Regions from separate parts of the Streptomyces sp. AHU1 genome, predicted to be linked through region 2. Evidence: riboswitches for the same ligand, from Rfam matches in the RefSeq annotation. Region 2 holds a riboswitch; each other region holds the start of a gene.
The links. A riboswitch is a leader RNA that binds a small molecule or an ion and turns the genes downstream of it on or off. The one in region 2 is predicted to bind S-adenosylmethionine.
Positions count from the first base shown of each region.

Region 1: linked by a shared signal. The riboswitch ahead of ACICHK_RS12460 (aminotransferase class V-fold PLP-dependent enzyme) and the one ahead of thrC (threonine synthase) in region 2 are both predicted to bind S-adenosylmethionine.
Region 3: linked by a shared signal. The riboswitch ahead of ACICHK_RS37035 (putative leader peptide) and the one ahead of thrC (threonine synthase) in region 2 are both predicted to bind S-adenosylmethionine.

Region 1 covers NZ_CP174283.1:2,735,650-2,742,132, forward strand. Annotated here, with positions in the region: gene ACICHK_RS12455 (Lrp/AsnC family transcriptional regulator) at 19-300, shown strand; gene ACICHK_RS12460 (aminotransferase class V-fold PLP-dependent enzyme) at 340-1,701, opposite strand; SAM riboswitch class IV at 1,889-2,005, opposite strand; gene trpD (anthranilate phosphoribosyltransferase) at 2,091-3,155, opposite strand; gene ACICHK_RS12470 (cytochrome bc complex cytochrome b subunit) at 3,325-4,965, opposite strand; gene ACICHK_RS12475 (Rieske 2Fe-2S domain-containing protein) at 4,962-6,038, opposite strand; gene ACICHK_RS12480 (c-type cytochrome) at 6,035-6,483, opposite strand, start outside.
Region 2 covers NZ_CP174283.1:4,171,056-4,177,538, forward strand. Annotated here, with positions in the region: gene groL (chaperonin GroEL) at 1-239, opposite strand, end outside; gene ACICHK_RS18580 (cold-shock protein) at 589-792, opposite strand; gene ACICHK_RS18585 (MoaD/ThiS family protein) at 1,234-1,509, opposite strand; gene thrC (threonine synthase) at 1,506-2,804, opposite strand; SAM riboswitch class I at 2,822-2,978, opposite strand; gene ACICHK_RS18595 (glucosyl-3-phosphoglycerate synthase) at 3,183-4,127, shown strand; gene ACICHK_RS18600 (trehalose-6-phosphate synthase) at 4,206-5,663, shown strand; gene otsB (trehalose-phosphatase) at 5,821-6,483, opposite strand, start outside.
Region 3 covers NZ_CP174283.1:8,384,196-8,390,678, reverse strand. Annotated here, with positions in the region: gene ACICHK_RS37050 (ABC transporter substrate-binding protein) at 1-623, opposite strand, end outside; gene ACICHK_RS37045 (amino acid ABC transporter ATP-binding protein) at 715-1,500, opposite strand; gene ACICHK_RS37040 (amino acid ABC transporter permease) at 1,497-2,501, opposite strand; SAM riboswitch class IV at 2,960-3,105, shown strand; gene ACICHK_RS37035 (putative leader peptide) at 3,142-3,207, shown strand; gene ACICHK_RS37030 (glutathione S-transferase C-terminal domain-containing protein) at 3,319-4,110, shown strand; gene ACICHK_RS37025 (hypothetical protein) at 4,244-4,516, opposite strand; gene ACICHK_RS37020 (MFS transporter) at 4,685-6,106, shown strand; gene ACICHK_RS37015 (RNA polymerase sigma factor) at 6,312-6,483, shown strand, end outside.

The sequences.
Region 1 (6,483 bases), 1.4 Mb from region 2:
CTAGGGAGAGAACCAGCCGTGATCACCGCGATCGTCCTCATCAAGACCAGCGTGGACCGGATCCCCGAGATCGCCGAGTCGATCGCGTCCCTGGAGAGCGTCAGCGAGGTCTTCTCCGTCACCGGCACCTACGACCTGATCGCCATGGTCCGGGTCCAGGCCCACGACGACCTGGCGGACGTCATCCCCGGCAGGATCAGCAAGATCCCGGGCGTCGAGGCGACGGACACGCACGTGGCGTTCCGTACGTACTCCCAGCACGACCTGGAGGCGGCGTTCGCGATCGGCCTCGACAACTGACCGACGCGGCGCCGCCTCCGGGCGGAGCTTTCACGGGCGTCAGACCGCCGGGACGCAGCGGCCGTCCTCGGTGCGGTACTGCCAGCGCGCGCCGTCGCTGACGAGCTCGCGCACCGCGCGGACGAAGCGCTCGACGTGCTCGTCGGGGGTGCCGGCGCCGAAGCTGACGCGGATGGCGTTGAGGGACTTCTCGCCCGGGGCCGCCTCGGGGGCGCCGCACTCCCCCTGGACCTCGGGGGCGCTGCCGAGCAGCGTGCGGACCAGCGGGTGGGCGCAGAAGAGGCCGTCGCGCACCCCGATGCCGTACTCGGCGGAGAGCGCGGCCGCGAAGTGCGAGCTGTTCCAGCCCTCGACGACGAAGGAGATGACGCCGACCCTCGGGGCGTCGTCGCCGAAGAGGGACAGGACCCGGACCTCGGGGATCTCGGCGAGGCCCGCGCGGACGGTGCGGATCAGGTGCTGCTCACGGGCGACGAGACGGTCGAAGCCCTCCTCGGCGAGCGCCTTGCAGGCCGACGCGATCGAGTAGGCGCCGATGACGTTCGGCGAGCCGGCCTCGTGCCGGGCGGCGCTGTCGTGCCACTCCACGTCCACACCGCCGTCCTCGCGCCGGGCGACCCGGCGGCTGGCGCCGCCGCCCGCGAGGTACGGCTCGGCCGCGCGCAGCCAGTCGGAGCGGCCCGCGAGGACGCCGGAGCCGAAGGGCGCGTACAGCTTGTGCCCGGAGAAGGCGACCCAGTCGACGTCGAGGTCCTGGACCGACACCGGGTGGTGCGGGGCGAGCTGCGCGGCGTCGAGGACGATGCGGGCTCCGTGGGCGTGCGCGGCAGCGGCCAGCTCCCGCACCGGCCACAGCTCGCCGGTGACGTTCGAGGCACCGGTGACGCAGACCAGGGCCGGTCCGTGGGGGTCCCGGGCGGCGAGGGCGCGCTCCAGGGTGTCGACGGCCTCGCCCGGGGTGCGCGGGGCGTTCAGGTAGGTCACCCGGGCGTCGCGCCAGGGCAGCAGCGAGGCGTGGTGCTCGGTCTCGAAGACGAAGACCTGGCAGCCGGCCGGGAGGGCCGCGGCGAGCAGGTTGAGCGAGTCGGTGGTGGAGCGGGTGAAGACCACCTGGTCGCCGGCGCGGCAGTCGAGGAACTCCTCGACGGTCCTGCGGGCGTTCTCGAAGAGGTCGGTGGACAGCTGCGAGAGGTAGCCGGCCCCCCGGTGGACGCTGCCGTAGTACGGCGCGTACGCGGCCACGTCGTCCCACACCCGCTGGAGGGCGGGCGCGCTGGCGGCGTAGTCGAGGGCCGCGTAGGTCACCTCGCCGCCGGTGACGAGCGGAACGGTGACGTCCCGGCCCAGGACCGGCAGGGGGGCACAGACGGACGAGTCGGCGGCAACGGTGGAGACAGACATGGCGAACTCCTGTGAGAAGCAGGCGGGATCACCGCGCGGCCGGCCGCCGGAAGGCGGGGCACGGCGCGGGAAAAAGTGAAAAGGGTGTGCGGAGGCGGGGCTCGGCGCCCTAACGCATTCGCTTGCTCACAGAAGGCTCCCTCGAACGACCAGGACCCCTGGTTGCGTCCGCCCGGAGGGCGGGAGGGGTCCGCGCTTGCCGTAGGCCTCGCTGCCTACGACCTGGTCTTCACCCGGGGCACCCCGCCACGGACGGAGGGTTGCCGGACAGCCGGCCGGGGCCTGATGGCTGTCACTCATGACCTGGTACAGCATCTTGCCAGAGGATCTCCCGCGCGCAAGGCGCAGTCCGGATCCTGGACTGCGCCTTGCGCGGGATCCCGCGTGGATCAGGCGTTGCTGGCGGCCACCCAGCGGTCCAGGGTGCGCCTCGCGGCCCCGGAGTCGATCGACTCGGCCGCCCGCTCCATCTGGTCGCGGAGCTGGCCGGCGAGCGGCGCGCCGGTCGGCGTGAGGGCCACCAGGGCCGCCGCCGAGTTCAGCAGGACCGCGTCCCGCACGGGCCCCTTCTCGCCGTCCAGCAGGCGCCGGGCGACCTCCGCGTTGTACGAGGCGTCGGCGCCGCGCAGGGCCTCCACCGGGACGGTGTCGAGCCCGACGTCGCGCGGGTCGAAGTACTCCTCGGTGACCGAGCCGTCGCGGACCACCCAGACGTGGGAGCCGGCCGTGGTGGTCAGCTCGTCGAGGCCGTCGTCGCCGCGGAAGACCAGCGAGGAGTTGCCGCGCTCGGCGAACACGCCCGCCACGATCGGCGCCATGCGGGGGTCGGCGACGCCGACCGCCTGGGCCTTCACCCGCGCCGGGTTGGTCAGCGGTCCGAGCACGTTGAAGGTGGTCCGGATGCCCAACTGACCGCGCGCCGCCGCGACATGACGCAGCGCCGGGTGGAACTTGACCGCGAAGCAGAAGGTGATCCCGGCCTCCTCGGCCACCTCGGCCACCCGCTTCACCGGCAGTTGGAGATTGACGCCGAGCTTCTCCAGGACGTCCGACGACCCGGAGGCCGAGGACGCGGCCCGGTTGCCGTGCTTGACCACCTTGGCGCCGGTGCCGGCCACCACGATCGAGGACATCGTGGAGATGTTGACGGTCTTCGCGCCGTCGCCGCCCGTCCCGACGATGTCGACGGTGTGTCCGGGCACCTCGATCACGTTGGCGTGCTCGTACATCGCCCGGACGAGTCCGGTGATCTCCTGGACGGTCTCGCCCTTGGCCCGCAGCGCCACCACGAACCCGGCGATCTGGGCGTCGGTCGCCTCGCCGCGCATGATGCGGTCCATCGCCCAGGCCGTGTCGTCCGCGCTCTGGTCGTGGCCCTCGAGCAGGCCGTTCAGTACCGCGGGCCAGGAACGGCCCGCCGCGGTGTCGCCTCCAGCGGGGTTCACAGCGCTCATGGTCGCTCCTGGGTTCGTAGGTCACGCGGTCGCGGGTGACACGGTCGTGGGTGGCACGGGGTGGATCACCCCGCGGCACCGGGTGAGTCCACCCTATCCAGCCCGGGACACGGCAAAGAGCCCCGTCCATGTCATGGACGGGGCTCCTGCCGTGGCGAACAGCCGGGGATCAGTGGTGGCCGTGGCCGCTCGTGATCTCCTTGTACTCCTCGATGGTGGGCTTGGGGATCTGGCCCTCCTCGCCGTAGAAGCCCTCGCTCATCTTGGCGCGCAGCTTCTGCGCGCCCGAGACCTTGCGCTCGACACCGTTCTCGTCGACCGTCGGGCCGATCTCGACCGGCTTGTACTGCTCGTGCGCGGTGAGCGTGTGCAGCGCGTCCTGGCTGAGCGGCTCGTGGACCTCGATGAACTCACCGTGCGGCAGGCGCTTGATGATGCCCGACTCGCGGCCGTGCAGCACCTTGTCCCGGTCCCGGCGCTGGAGGCCGAGGCAGATCCGCTTGGTGGCGAGGAAGGTGAGCACCGGCACGACGAAGAACGCGATGCGCACGAACCAGGTGATCGAGTTGATCGACAGGTGGAAGTGCGTGGCCCAGAGGTCGTTGCCGCCACCGACGAGCAGGACGAAGTACCAGCTGATCCAGGCGGCACCGAACGCGGTCCGGGTCGGGACGTTGCGCGGGCGGTCCAGGATGTGGTGCTCGCGCTTGTCGCCGGTGACCCAGGACTCGATGAACGGGTAGACCGCGATCGCGACCAGGACCAGCGGGAAGATGACCAGCGGGATGAACACGCCCAGGACGAGCGTGTGGCCCCAGAGGTTGATCTCCCAGCCCGGCATGACACGGATCAGGCCCTCGGAGAAGCCCATGTACCAGTCGGGCTGGGCGCCGGTGGACACCTGGTCCGGACGGTAGGGGCCCAGGGCCCAGATCGGGTTGATCGAGGCGATCGCCGCGATGGCCGCGATGACACCGAAGACCAGGAAGAAGAAGCCTCCGGCCTTGGCCATGTAGACCGGCAGCAGCGGCATGCCGACGACGTTGTTGTTCGTCTTGCCGGGGCCCGCGAACTGCGTGTGCTTGTGGTAGAAGACCAGGATCAGGTGGCCGACGACCAGGCCGAGCATGATGCCCGGCAGCAGCAGCACGTGCACCGAGTAGAAGCGGGCCACGAAGTCGCCGCCCGGGAACTCGCCGCCGAACAGGAAGAACGACAGGTACGTGCCCACGATCGGCACGGACAGGATCGCGCCCTCCATGAAGCGGACACCGGTGCCGGAGAGCAGGTCGTCCGGGAGCGAGTAACCGGTGAAGCCGGTGAACATGCCGAGGACGAACAGCAGGAATCCGAAGACCCAGTTGACCTCACGCGGCTTGCGGAACGCACCCGTGAAGAACACGCGCATCATGTGCACGAACATGCCGGCGAGGAAGATCAGCGCGGCCCAGTGGTGGATCTGACGGATCAGCAGACCACCGCGCACATCGAAGGAGATGTGCATGGTCGAGTTGAACGCCTCGGACATCAGCTGGCCCTGCAGCGGGACGTAGCTGCCGTGGTACTCCACCTCGTTCATCGACGGGTGGAAGAACAGGGTCAGGTACACACCCGTGAGGATGATGATGATGAAGCTGTAGAGGCAGACCTCACCCAGCATGAACGACCAGTGGTCGGGGAAGATCTTGCGCATGTTGGACTTGGCCAGGGAGTAGATCCCGAGACGGCCGTCGGCCCAGTCTGCGACCCGCTCACCGGCGGGCGCCTTCTCGCGCGAGGGGCGCGAGTCGGAGGTGGTGGTAGTGCTCATCCGCGCTCCCAGAATGCAGGACCGACGGGCTCCTTGAAGTCACTGAGCGCCTCGAGGTAGCCCTCAGCGTTCACGCCGATCTGCAGCTGCGGCAGGGCGTGACCGGCCGGGCCGAAGATGACCCGGGCACCGTCGGAGAGGTCGAAGGTGGACTGGTGGCACGGGCACAGCGCGTGGTGCGTCTGCTGCTCGTACAGGGAGATCGGGCAGCCGACGTGGGTGCAGATCTTCGAGTACGCCACGATGCCCTGGTAGGACCACTCGAGTTCCTGCTTGTCCTTGATGTCCTCCGGCTGGAGCCGGATGATCATCAGGGCCGCCTTGGCGATCTCCTTCTGGAAGTCCTCGTCGTGCTCCTCCAGGCCCTCGGGCTTGACGAAGGTGAGCGAACCGACGGCCACGTCCGAGGGACGCAGCGGCTCGTTCGTGTTCATGTTGACGAGGAGCTTGCCCTTGGACCACAGCGTGTGGCGCAGCTTCGTGCCGGGCAGCGGGCCGAGGTCGCGCAGCAGCACGACGCCGGAGAGCGGGAACAGGGCCAGCGCGCCGAACATCGTGTTGCGGATCAGCTTGCGGCGGCCGAGCGCGGACTCCTTGGCGCCGTCCTTGAAGTCGGCCAGGACCTTGGCCTTGACCTCGGGCGAGGCCTCGATCGGGTGACGCTCGTCGGCGATCTCCACGTCGGACATCAGGGTGCGGGCCCAGTGGACCGCGCCCGCGCCGATCGAGAACAGCGCCACGCCGAGGGTCATGCCCAGCGCGAAGTTCAGTGCGCTGATGTGCCCGAGCGGGAAGATGTAGACCGACTTGTCGTTCGGGATCGCCACGTACGAGGCGATGAAGCCGACGGTGGCCACCATCGATAGCACGAACAGCATGGCGACCAGGCGCTCGGACCGCTTGGCGGCCCGCTCGTCGATGTCCTGGATGCGGTGCTCGTGGGGCGGCAGCCCCGGGTCCGCGAACGGGTTCTGCTCGTCCGCGACGGCTACCGGACCGTGACCGTGACCGGCGTGGTCGTCGGAGGCCCGCTCAGCGGGCACGTTCTCTTCTGGAATGTCTTGGCTACTCATGACTTCTTGGCCTTTGCGGTCCGAGCGGCGACCCAGACGGCGACGGCGACCAGGGTTCCGAGACCGAAGATCCAGCCGAACAGACCCTCGCTGACCGGCCCGAGGCCGCCCAGCTCGAGACCGCCGGGGCTCTCGGTGTCGTCACCGTTGACCGCGTCGAGGTACGCGATGATGTCCTGCTTGTTCTTCTCCGTCAGCGTGGTGTCGGGGAAGGACGGCATGTTCTGCGGGCCCGTCTGCATGGCCTCGTAGATGTGCTTCGGGTCGACACCCTCCAGGCTCGGCGCGAACTTGCCGTGCGTCAGCGCGCCGCCCTTGCCGGTGAAGTTGTGGCACTGGGCGCAGTTGGTACGGAAGAGTTCACCGCCCTTGGCGATGTCCGCGCCCTCGGGGCTGACCTGGTTCTTGGTCGGGATCGCGGGGCCGGCGCCGAGCGAGGCGATGT
Region 2 (6,483 bases):
GTCTTCTTGGCGACTTCCTTGACCAGCTCGGCGCCGATCTTCTCGTACGGGTCCTCGAGCTCGATCTCCTTGGCGATGGAGACACCATCGTTGGTGATCGTGGGCGCGCCCCACTTCTTCTCGAGGACGACGTTGCGGCCCTTGGGGCCGAGGGTGACCTTGACGGCGTCGGCGAGCTGGTTCATCCCGCGCTCGAGACCGCGCCGTGCCTCCTCGTCGAACGCGATGATCTTGGCCATGTGAAGTGGTCCTCCCGGACGGGGTGGATTGCTCCGGATCGCGCCCGCGCCCGCGACGGACGGCCCCCGAGCCCTGTGGTTCCTTGCCCCACAGGCCTGCGGACCTCGCCGGCCCGATCCAAGTTCTGTCACTCTCACTCGGAGAGTGCTAACGCCAATGATTAGCACTCGACCCCTGCGAGTGCAAGCGCCATCCCACAAAACAGACCGCCCGCGGCACCCGAGGAGAGAGCACTCGCGGGCGCACACGGGACGGCGGAGGACGGCCGCGGACGCACGAGGGGCCCGCATCCCCGGTGGGATGCGGGCCCCTCGTGCGTGAGTTGCGTCGGTGGTCGTTCGCGCCCGATCAGACGGCGAGTTTGACCATGTCCGCCTGCGGACCCTTCTGGCCCTGCGAGATCTCGAACTCCACTCGCTGACCCTCTTCAAGGGTGCGGTAGCCGTCCATCTGAATCGCGCTGTAGTGCACGAAGACGTCCGCACCACCGTCGACCGCGATGAAGCCGTACCCCTTCTCCGCGTTGAACCACTTGACGGTGCCCTGAGCCATGCCTAACTCCCCTATTACTGGCCCTTGCACAGATCCACACTTCGCGGATCCGGGTCAGACCTCACCCCCCAACGGTTGGGGGTGTGCGCCGGAACGCGTCGACCGCGGCTGAATGTATCTGTCCAACTGCCCTCTGCAACAGGTCAATCGGACGAGAATTCTGGGCATGGCTGATCAATGATATGCGGAGGATACGCGAAGATCCGGGGCAATTCGGGCCCCGCAAATGCCATAAAATGCCCAAAAAGGCGATCCACTTTGGCTACTTCTTGTCGGCCGCCGAACGATCACTCATATGCGTCCGGCATGAAACCAACATCGAAAGCGGAGCGGCTTCCCCAACTCTAGCGCGCTCAACCCCACAGAATTGCCCCCTCCGTTTGTCTCACGGAGGGGGCAATTCTGTGAACGCAATGTGTTCGGCATTACCGAGGGTAACGATCAGCCTCCGGCGACGGCCGGAATGATCGATACGCCCGCGCCGTCCGGGGTCGCCGTCTCCAGACCCTGCTCGAAGCGCACGTCGTCGTCGTTGACGTACACGTTCACGAAGCGGCGCAGCTTGCCCTGGTCGTCCAGGACGCGCGCGGCGATGCCCGTGTGGTTCTGCTCCAGGTCGGCGATGACCTCGGCGAGGGTCGCGCCCTCGGCCTTCACCTCGGCGGCGCCACCGGTGTAGGTGCGCAGGATGGTGGGGATGCGGACGTTGACGCTCATGATGCGAGGCCAGCCTCTCGGAAGGAGTCGAGGTTCGGACGGATGGTCGCGGTCAGCCCGGTGTCGGAGGCCACCGCGTCCAGGGTCTTGAGGCCGTCGCCGGTGTTCAGCACGACCGTCGTCAAGGTCGGGTCCAGGAGACCGTTCTCGATCAGCTTGCGGGTGACGCCGACGGTCACACCGCCGGCCGTCTCGGCGAAGATGCCCTCGGTGCGCGCGAGCAGCTTGATCGCGTCGACGATCTGCTCGTCGTCCACGTCCTCCACCGCGCCGCCGGTGCGCCGCGCGATGTCCAGCACGTACGGTCCGTCCGCCGGGTTGCCGATGGCGAGCGACTTGGCGATGGTGTCCGGCTTCTGCGGCCGTACGACGTCGTGGCCGGCCTTGTAGGCGACGGAGACCGGGGAGCAGCCCTCGGCCTGGGCGCCGAAGATCTTGTACGGCTTGTCCTCGACGAGCCCGAGCTTGATCAGCTCCTGCAGCCCCTTGTCGATCTTCGTGAGCTGGGAGCCGGAGGCGATCGGCACGACGAGCTGGTCGGGGAGCCTCCAGCCGAGCTGCTCGCAGATCTCGTACGCCAGCGTCTTGGAGCCCTCGGCGTAGTAGGGCCGCAGGTTGACGTTGACGAAGCCCCAGCCCTCTCCGGCCGGGTCGCCGATCAGCTCGGAGCAGAAACGGTTCACGTCGTCGTAGTTGCCCTCGATGCCGACGAGCTCGCCGCCGTAGACCGCGGCCATGACGACCTTGCCCTGCTCCAGGTCGTGCGGGATGAACACGCAGGAACGGAAGCCGGCGCGGGCGGCCGCGGCGCCCACCGCTCCGGCGAGGTTGCCGGTGGAGGAGCAGGAGAGGGTGGTGAACCCGAAGGCGCGGGCCGCCTCGAGGGCCTGGGCGACGACGCGGTCCTTGAAGGAGTGCGTCGGGTTGCCGGAGTCGTCCTTGACGAAGAGCTTTCCGGCGTCGACACCCAGCTCACGGGCCAGGTTGTCGGCCTGGACGAGCTTGGTCCAGCCGGGGTTGATGTTCGGCTTGTCCGCCACGTCCGCGGGGACGGGCAGCAGCGGCGCGTAGCGCCAGATGTTCGCGGGTCCCGCTTCGATCAGCTTGCGGAGTTCCTCGGTGTCGTAGGCCGAGAAGTCGTAGGCGATCTCCAGCGGGCCGAAACACTCCTCGCAGGCGAAGACCGGGCCGAGCGGGACGCGGTGTCCGCACTCGCGGCAGGAAAGCGCCGCGGCCGGGCCGAGGTCCACCGAGTCGGCGGAGTTCGTGGTGCTTGCAACTGTCTGCGCAGCCATGGAGGCGAGGCCCTTTCTCCTCATCTTCCTCACGGCGCACTTCGCCGTGAGACGGATTTGGCACCTTCCCTAGCCGGGAGCCCCGCGACGCGATCGACATCGATCGGTACGAGACCGGCTGGAGGGTTGCCGGGGCTTCATCGGGCCGTATCCCTCTGCCCCTCTGGATGAGCGGTATTTGATTGTTGAACTGTTGAACGCGATACGCGCCGACGATCCAGGACATGCGATGGTCATGCGCGTTGTTCAAGACTGTAACCGAAGCCCAGGACAGTTGAGATAGTCGTCCGAACCGCGAGACGAGCCAATCGATCTGCCGCCGGCCGCGGCGGGCACGCCGATGAGAGCGTGTGATCAGACAGTGAGGAGCCGCAGACGGTGCTGAGAGAAGTCGAGAGCTGGCTGAGCACACGCTCCTGGTCCGTGACCGACCGCCCGCTCCACGGGCTCATGGCGGCCAAACGCGCCACGGGGTCGACGGTCAGTGTCGTCCTGCCCGCGCTCAACGAGGAGGAGACGGTCGGCGAGATCGTCTCCGTCATCCGCCACGACCTGATGCAGCAGGTGCCCCTCGTCGACGAGATCGTCGTCGTCGACTCGGGCTCCACCGACCGCACCTCCGCGGTCGCCGCCGCCGCGGGCGCGCGGGTCGTGCACCGCGACGACATCCTCCCGCGGATCCCGGCGGTGCCCGGCAAGGGCGAGGTGCTGTGGCGGTCGCTGCTCGTGACGAGCGGGGACATCGTCTGTTTCATCGACGCCGACCTCAAGGAGTTCTCGTCCGACTTCGTCTCCGGCATCGTGGGCCCCCTGCTCACCGATCCCGGCGTCGACCTGGTCAAGGCCATGTACGACCGCCCGATGGCCGGCGGCGGCGGACAGGGCGGCCGGGTCACCGAGCTGATGGCCCGCCCCCTGCTGAACATGCACTGGCCGCAGCTCGCGGGCTTCGTCCAGCCGCTCGGCGGCGAGTACGCGGCCCGCCGCTCGCTGCTCGAACAGCTCCCCTTCCCCGTCGGCTACGGCGTCGAACTGGGCATGCTCGTCGACGCCCTGCACCTGGTGGGCCTGGACGCCCTCGCCCAGGTCGACGTCGGGGTGCGCAAGCACCGCCACCAGGACGGGCAGGCGCTCGGCCGCATGGCCGCCGCGATCTACCGCACCGCACAGCTCCGGCTGGCGCGCGGCCACCTGATCCGCCCCTCCCTCACCCAGTTCGAGCGCGACCGCGACGGTTTCCGGCCGCGCACATACTCCGTGGACACCGAGGAAAGGCCGCCGATGACCGAAATCTCCGAGTACCGGCGGCGCAGAGCCGCATAGGCAGGCGCCGACGGCCGTCGATCGCATACGGCCGAAGGGCGCGTTTGAGCGTTTCGAGACGGGGCTAGGTTTCGAGGCATGGCTTCAACGCACGGTGCCCACAGGATCCTGGTGGCCTCCAACCGCGGCCCGGTCACCTACGAGGTACGGGAGGACGGCTCGCTGCACGCCAGACGCGGCGGCGGCGGCCTCGTCTCGGGCCTCTCGGCGATCGGACCGGACGCGGGCGCCCTCTGGGTCTGCTCCGCGCTCGGCGACGGCGACCGGGAGGCGGTCCGGCGCGGGGTCCACGAGGACGGCGTACGGATGCTGGCCATCGACGCGGACACGCACGCCGACGCGTACAACGGCATCGCCAACTCCGTGCTGTGGTTCGTCCACCACATGCTCTACCAGACCCCGCTGGAGCCGGTCTTCGACGCGGAGTTCCGGCGCCGGTGGGAGGCGTACCGGGCCTACAACCGCGCCTTCGCCGAGGCGCTGGCCGAGGAGGCGGCCGACGGCGCGGCGGTGCTGGTCCAGGACTACCACCTGTGCCTGGTGCCGGGGATGCTCCGCGAACTCCGCCCCGACCTGCGCATCGGCCACTTCTCCCACACCCCGTGGGCGCCCGAGGACTACTTCCGGATGCTCCCCGACGACATCCGCGCGGAGCTGATGGCGGGCATGCTCGGAGCGGACCGGGTGGCCTTCCTGACCTGGCGGTGGGCCACGGCCTTCATGCGCTGCGCGGAGGGGGCCGAACCCGGCCGCTACAGCGCCACCCGGCCCTCGGGCACCTCCCCGACGATCGAGCACCTGGACGGCGCCCGGCCGCCCGTGCGCGAGACCCGGGTCGGCGTGCACGGCCTCGGCGCGGACGCCGAGTTCCTGCGCGAGCGCTCGCGCCGGGCGGACGTCGGGGAGCGGATGGCCGCGCTGCGCGAGGAGATCGGCGCGGGCCGCAGGACGATCGTGCGCGTCGACCGGACCGAGCTGTCCAAGAACATCGTGCGGGGACTGCTGGCGTACCGGCAGCTGCTCGACGACCACCCCGAGTGGCGTGAGCGGGTGGTCCACGTGGCCTTCGCCTACCCGTCGCGGCAGGACCTCGCGGTGTACCGGGACTACACGGCCGAGGTGCAGCGGCTCGCCGACGAGATCAACTCCCGCTACGGGACGCCGGGCTGGGCCCCGGTCGTGCTGCACGTGAAGGACGACTTCGCGCGCTCGCTCGCCGCCTACCGGCTGGCCGACGTCGCCCTCGTCAACCCCATCAGGGACGGCATGAACCTCGTCGCCAAGGAGGTCCCGGTCGTCTCCGACGAGGGCTGCGCGCTGGTCCTGTCGCGGGAGGCGGGCGCCTACGAGGAGCTGGGCGAGGACGCGATCACGGTGAACCCGTACGACGTGACCGGGACGGCGCGGGCGCTGCACGAGGCACTCACGATGCAGCCCGGCGAACGCGCCGAACGCACCAAGCGCCTGGCCGCCGCGGCCACCGCGCTGCCCCCGGCCCAGTGGTTCCTGGACCAACTGCGCGAACTGGATTCCTGAGCAGGAGATTTCAGCCCCGGCCGGGAAGATCCAGCCCCTCCGGCGTTTGAGGAGCGGGGGTCCGGGGGCAGCGCCCCCGGATACGGGAAGGGCAGGGGTGGAGGGGGCGAGACAAGCCTGCCGCCACCCCGGCCCGCCCGGGTGACGAGCAGGCGGCTCAGGCGAGTGCGGCCGCGAGGGCGGCGAGCAGGCGCACGACCCCGGCCGGACCGTCGACCACCAGGTCGGCACGTTCGGCGAGTTCGGCGACCTCGGAGCTGCCGCTGCACACCAGGAGCCCGGGAACCCCGTCGGAGCGGAGCTTGTCGACGGCGGCGAAGGCGGGCAGGTCGCCCAGGTCGTCACCGGCGTACAGGACGGCCTCGGCGCCGGTCTCCCGGACGTACTCCGACAGGGCGACCCCCTTGTCCGTCCCGGGCGGACGCAGCTCCAGGACCATCCGTCCCGGCTCGACGATCAGACCGTGCCGGGCGGCGAGTTCACCCAGCGGCTCCCGGAGCGCCTCGAAGGCGGCCTGGGGGTCGGTGGCGCGGCGCGTGTGCACGGCGACCGCCCGGCCCTTCTCCTCGATCCAGGTGCCCTGCCAGGCGCCGATCCGGTCGAGGAAGCCGGGCAGTTCGGCGCGGACGGCGGCCACACCGGGATGCGGGGCGGGCGCGGTGACCGTGCCGCTCACCGCGTCCCAGCGCTCGGCGCCGTAGTGACCGAGGACGACCAGGTGCTCCAGTCCTGGCACGCCCGCGAAACCGCCGTGGCGCACGGCCACGCCGGCCGGGCGGCCGGTGACCACGGCGACGGAGGCGACCCGGGGGGCCAGCGC
Region 3 (6,483 bases), 4.2 Mb from region 2:
TTCTCCTGGTTGGTGCCGGCGCCCACCGCGACCGTCTTGCCGGCGAGGTTGCGGTAGTCGCCGTCGAAGTTCCACGTGCTCGTCTTCGGGACCTCGAAGGCGAGGTTGTCCTTCCGGTACGAGGCGAACTCGTACTTCCTCTTGCGCTCCTCGGTGTCGGTGACGTTGGAGAAGGCGACGTCGACCTTGCCGCTGTCGATCCCGACGAACAGGTTCTCCCAGGTCGAGTTCTTCACCACCGGCTTCAGCCCGAGGACCGCGGCGACCAGCTTGCCGAGGTCGGGTTCGCTGCCGGTGAGCGTCTTCTGGTCCTCGCCGACGAAGTTCAACGGCGGTGACCCGGCGGGCAGTGCGCCGATGCCCACCACCAACGTGCCCCTCTCGGCCACGGACTCGGGCAGCTCGGCGCTGATCGACTTCACCTCGGACACCTTCAGCGCGGTCTCCTTCGCGGCCCCGTTGGAGAGTGCGCCCACGGTCACGGTTCCGGCCGCGTCGGTCCGTGTCCGGGTGGCGGCGTCGCCGTCTCCCCCGCAGGCGGCGAGCGAGACGGCGAGGGAGGCGACGGCGGCGGTGGCCGTGACGCCGCGGAGAACTCTGCTGTTCGGGCTGATGGCGCGCATGACTGTCCTTCTGGGGTGTGCGGTGGGATGTGGGGGCGCGGTCCCGGCGGGCCGCGGGTCTTCGGGCGGGGACGCCTCGCCCCGCGCGGGCTCAGAGCACCTTGCTCAGGAAGTCCCTGGTCCGTTCCTGTCGCGGATGGTCCAACACCTCCGCGGGCGTGCCCTGTTCGACGATCCGGCCGCCGTCCATGAAGACCACCCGGTCGGCGATCTCACGGGCGAAGCCGATCTCGTGGGTGACGATGACGAGGGTGGTGCCGCTGTGGGCCAGGTCCTTGATGACGGCGAGCACTTCGCCGACGAGTTCGGGGTCGAGCGCCGACGTCGGTTCGTCGAAGAGGATGACTCCGGGCCGCAGGGCGAGGGCGCGGGCGATGGCCACGCGCTGCTGCTGCCCGCCCGACAACTGCCGGGGGTAGGCCTGGGCCTTGTCCGCCAGGCCCACCCGCGCGAGCAGATCGCGCGCCAGGTTCCGGGCCTCCGGCTTGGAGAGCCTGCCGACCGCCACCGGAGCCGCGGCCACGTTGTCCAGCACGGTCAGGTGCGGGAAGAGGTTGAAGTTCTGGAACACGAAACCGATGCGGCCGCGCTGGGCCAGGATGACCCGCTCGCTCAGCTCCCTCAGGCGGTCGCCCTGCCTGCGTACGCCGACGAGCTCGCCGTTCAGACTGACGTGGCCGGCCTCGGGCTTCTCCAGGTGGTTGATCACGCGCAGCAGGGTGGACTTGCCGGATCCGGACGGGCCGACGACGACCGTCACCTCTCCCGGCCGCACGGTCAGCCGGACCCCCTTCAGCACATGGTGGGCGCCGTACCACTTGTGGACGTCGAGCACGTCGACGGCCGCGGGCGCCGGGCTGTTCGTCTCGCCGCTCATACCGCCGTCTCCCTCCGGATCCGCGCCCGCAGGTCACGCAGACCGCTTCGCGCCTTCTGCAACGGGGTCGGCGGCAAGGTGCGCAGCGCGCCCCGCGAGTAGTGCCGCTCGACGTAGAACTGGACGACGGACACGACGCTGGTGAGGATCAGGTACCAGGCGGTGGCGACGAGGAGCAGCGGCACGATGTCGCCGGGGTAGGTGCTGCCCATGCTCTGCACGGAGCCGAACAGGTCCAGCAGGGAGACGTAGAAGACCAGCGAGGTGCCCTTGATCAGACCGATCAGCTGGTTCACGTAGTTGGGGACGATGGAGCGCAGCGCCTGCGGGAAGACGATCCTCGCGAACCGGTACCGCTTCGGCAGGCCCAGGGCGGCGGCCGCTTCGTGCTGCCCCTGGTCCACGGAGAGGAGGCCGCCGCGCACCACTTCGGAGGCGTACGCCGCTTCGTTCAGGCTCAGTCCCACGACGGCGACGGCCATGTCGGTGGCCAGGCGGGACTCGTCGAAGGTGAGGAAGGCCGGCCCGAACGGAACGCCCAGGCTCAGCGTCTGGTACAGCGCGCTGAAGTTGTAGAGGAACAGCAGGACCACGATCAGCGGCACCGACCGGAACAGCCAGGTGTAGACCCAGCTCACCGCGCGGAGCACCGGGCTCGGGGAGAGCCGGGCCAGGGCCAGCAGGATTCCGCCCAGCAGGCCCGACAGGGCGCTGTAGAGCGTGACTTCGAGGGTGATGAGCAGGCCGTCGAGAACGGCCGGCCGGAGGAACCAGTACCGGAAGCGGTCCCACTGGTAGAAGGGGTTGGTCACCAGGCCGTGGGCGATCTGGGCGACCAGCACGAGCACGACGGCCGTGACGATCCAGCGGCCGGGACGCCGGAGCGGAAGGACCCGCCGGGCCGCCACGGGTTCGGACGGGGCGGGCAAGCCGGTACGGGGGATCGCATCGGCTGGCGTCGCCGGTCCGAAGGACACGGCGCTGCCGGGAGGTTGACTCATGGAGAGCTCCAGCGGATTCGGACTCCCCGCGTTCTCGCGGGCGCACGGCACCGTGCGAGCCGGGAGGCGGCTCGGACACGGCGGTGCGCGGTCGCGCGGACGACGGGGGCTGGACAGGAGGGGACGCACCGCGACGGCGGTGGTCGTCAGTGACGCGGAGGAAGCGTCAGCCCTGGCTGACGGGGCGACACGGACCGCTACACAGCGCGCTGTTGACGCGCAGCAGGTCCACGGAGCGGTCGGCGCACAGCACATCGCGGCCGAGGCGCCGCCATGCGGCCGTCCCCTCGGCTGTGTGCGTCACCGTCACCATCTCTTCTCCGGTCGGAAGGAATCCCCTTGGTGGGCCGCACGTTAGGCCCGCCCCGAAAAGAATGTCAATGCGCGTGACCACCAGGTGAGACCACTCGTACCGCCTTCTTGACGGCGCAACGGAGCCCGTCGAGACTGACATGGACGGTCACGATTGTCAGCGCCCATGGTGGGGGTAGAACTCCCTCCAGTGGTCATCGGCCCCGGCCCGCTGGCAGGCAACCCTTCCGCTGCGACGGGGTGCCCCGGGTGACGACCGGGTCCCGCCGGTGCGGCGGGGCAAGCGCGGTCTCGCGTCTCGCGAGCCCTGGAATCGGGACCGGTGGGAATGCCGAGGAACGGCTTGACGAGGCGCCTGCACATCGATCTGTTGCGTGTCTCCAGCGCTTACTGATCCGCGGCCGGTCCGTTCGATCCGGACCGGCGCGACGAGCGCAGTCGATCCGCATTCGGCCGCTGGTGCCCATAAGGCGGCGGTGGCTTCCTTCTTCCCCCAGGGAGAGTCATGCCCGAGACAGCTTCGCGCACGTCCAGCACCACCGGCTCACGCCCTTGTGAGCCGGTCTCGCTCCCCTCGACCCTGCGTCTCCAGCCGGCGGCCGCGTCGCCCGCCCTCCCCCACCGTGTCGACAGCCGTATCGGTGTGGGCCTCGCCGGCGGCTTCTACCCGGCTCCGCACCGCTACGAGCTGTATCTGTCACGGAGTTGTCCCCTTTCGCTGCGCATCGCCATCACCCTCGGACTGCTCGGTCCGAAGGAATCGGTCGCCACCACGCTCCTCGTGGACCCCGAGCGCACCCCCGACGCCTTCGCCTCGCTGCGCCGTGCCTACGAGGCCACCGAGCACCACTTCGACGGACCGCTGACGGCGCCCGCGCTGTGCGACCGCTGGAGCGGACGCATCGTCAGCAACCACACGCCCGACATCCTCCGCGATCTCGCCGGACTGCTCTCCGGCCACACCACGGCATGTCCTTCCACGCTCCGTCCCCCGTCCCTCGGCGCCGACATCGAGGCCCTGCGCGATCTGCTGGACCGTGATGTCACTCCGTCCGCCTGTCCGCCGGAGCTCACGGCGGCACTGGAGCTGCTGGACCGTCGGCTCGCCTCCGGTCCCTACGTGCTGGGCGACAGCCTGACGGCGGCGGACGTGGACGCGTGGGTGGCGCTGACCGCGTTGGGCCGGTCCGACGCCCTCCGTTCCCACCCCCGGCTCCAGGAGTACGTCCGCCGCCTGGGCGACCACCCCGCCTTCCGTCGGGCGACCGATGTGGTGCCCCTGGCGGCGGACGCCTGACGCTCCGGGCAGAACCCGGGGACGCGGTACGCCCGGCGGCGGGGGGAGCACCACGCGGCCGGGCGGTGCCACGGGCGGACGGGGCGGACGGAAGGCACGTCGTCCGCCGGCCCCGGCCCGGCGCCCGGACGGTTCACTCGCGCGGAACCAGCAGGATGCTCACGCCCTTCAGGGTCGAGGTCCACTGCCGGCCCTGGTCGAGGGCCTCGCGCCCCGGACCCAGGATCTGCTCCTGGACGATCAGCGCCGACTCGCGGAGCTCCTCCCACGGCTCCTGCACCTCGAAGGCGCGCCGGGCCCGCTCCACCGAGCCGATCAGAGCGCGGCAGGCCGCTTCCACGTCGGCCACGTTCTGGCCGGCCGATCCGACGCCCTCGATCGACCACGTCATCCACAGGCGACCCATGGCATCACTCTGTCCCATCCCCGGAACCGACGCATGTCCGATGCCCGGAACACCCTCCGGGGTCCGCCGTCGGACCCCGTCCACGTGCGGTCCACCGGTGTTCGGCGCACGCTATGAGCGTAGAAGCCCGGCACCCACACCACACGTCCGGTGGCCAGAAGGATGACGATGGCTGGAACCGGCCCCGCGAAACGGCCGTCGGCGGCACAGCGCCGTGTGCTCGCTCCGCTCGCCCTCGCCCAGTTCATCTGCAGCTTCGCCGGCTCCAACATGAACGTGATGATCAACGACATCAGCGAGGACCTCGACACCACCGTGCAGGGCGTGCAGGTCGCGATCACGGTCTTCCTGCTCGTGATGGCCGCGCTGATGATTCCCGGCGGGAAGCTGACGGACCGCCACGGCCGCAAGCGCTGCTTCCTCGCCGGTCTGACGGTGTACGGCGTCGGTGCCCTGCTGAGCGCCGTCTCCCCCGGCCTCGGTGTCCTCATCCTCGGCAACTCGATCCTCGAGGGTATCGGGACGGCCCTGCTGATCCCGCCCGTCTACATCCTCACGACGCTCCTCTTCGAGGACATGACCTCCCGCGCGCGGGCCTTCGGGGTCGTCATGGCGCTCGGCGGGATCGGCGCCGCGGCCGGTCCGCTGATCGGCGGACTCATCACCTCGTGGATCAGCTGGCGGGCCGCCTTCGTGTTCCAGGCCCTGGTCATCGCCCTCATCATCGTGCTGAGCCGGCATCTGGAGGACCCCCTGCCGCCGGACCCGAGACGGCCCTTCGACACCGTCGGGGCCGTCCTGTCGGCCGCGGGACTGGTCCTCGTCGTCATGGGCATCCTGGCCGCCGACAACGACGTGTGGCTGATGGCCGGTCTGCTCGTCCTCGGCGCCCTGACGCTGCTGTGGTTCTTCCGCCACGTGCGCGCCCTCGAGTCGGCGGGAGAGGAACCGCTGCTGTCCGTCAGTCTGTTCCGTGACCGCACCTCCAATCTGGGGCTCATCACCCAGAACATCCAGTGGCTGCTGCTCATGGGCACCTCGTTCACCGTGGCCGCCTACCTCCAGGTGGTGCGCGGCTACGACGCCATCGAGACCGGTGTCATCTTCACGGCCGCCACCCTCGGTCTGCTCGCGACCTCCCTGGCCGCCCAGCGTCTCGCCGAACGCCGCCCGCAGCGCACCCTGATCATCACGGGCTTCGTCGTCACCATCGCCGGCGTCGTCCTCCTCATCGCGATGGTCGACAGCTTCGCCGGCGCCTGGGCCTTCGCGCCCGGACTCCTCCTGGTCGGACTGGGGCTCGGGGTGATGCTGACCCCCTCGGTCAACATCGTCCAGTCGAGCTTCACCGAGGACCGGCAGGGCGAGATCTCCGGCCTGTCCCGCAGCGTGTCGAACCTCGGCTCCTCGCTGGGTACCGCCGTCGCCGGCACGATCCTCGTGGCCGGCTTCACCACTCGCTCGTACGCCGCCGCCATGGTCACCCTCGCCGTCCTCGGGCTGCTCGGACTCACCGCGGCGGCACTCCTTCCCCACCCCGCCAGGAGCACGCGGAACGCGGTGGGCGCCCGGGCACCCGACGGCGGCTGAACCCGGGACGGGGCGGCCGCCGTCCTCCTGGGTACGGGCGGTTCCCTGCGGCCCGTACCACCGGGAACCGCCCGCCACCCGCGCCCCCTCCAGCTCCTGTAACGCTTTTCGCACCGCTGTCCAAGAACGGGTGAAGAGACTCTGAAGCACTCCGGGAACCTCCGCCGTGAAGGACCGAGGGGCCCGCGACACGAAGGAGACGCCTGTGGACGGCGCGGAACCGATACGGGGCGGGCCCGCCGCAGCGGCGCGCGACCCCCGGCTCTTCGAAGCGTTCTACCGGGGTCATGTCGACGCCGTGACGCGTTTCGTGGCCCGCCGGGTCGACGACCCGCACACCGCCGCCGACCTGACGGCCGAGATCTTCCTCGCCGTCC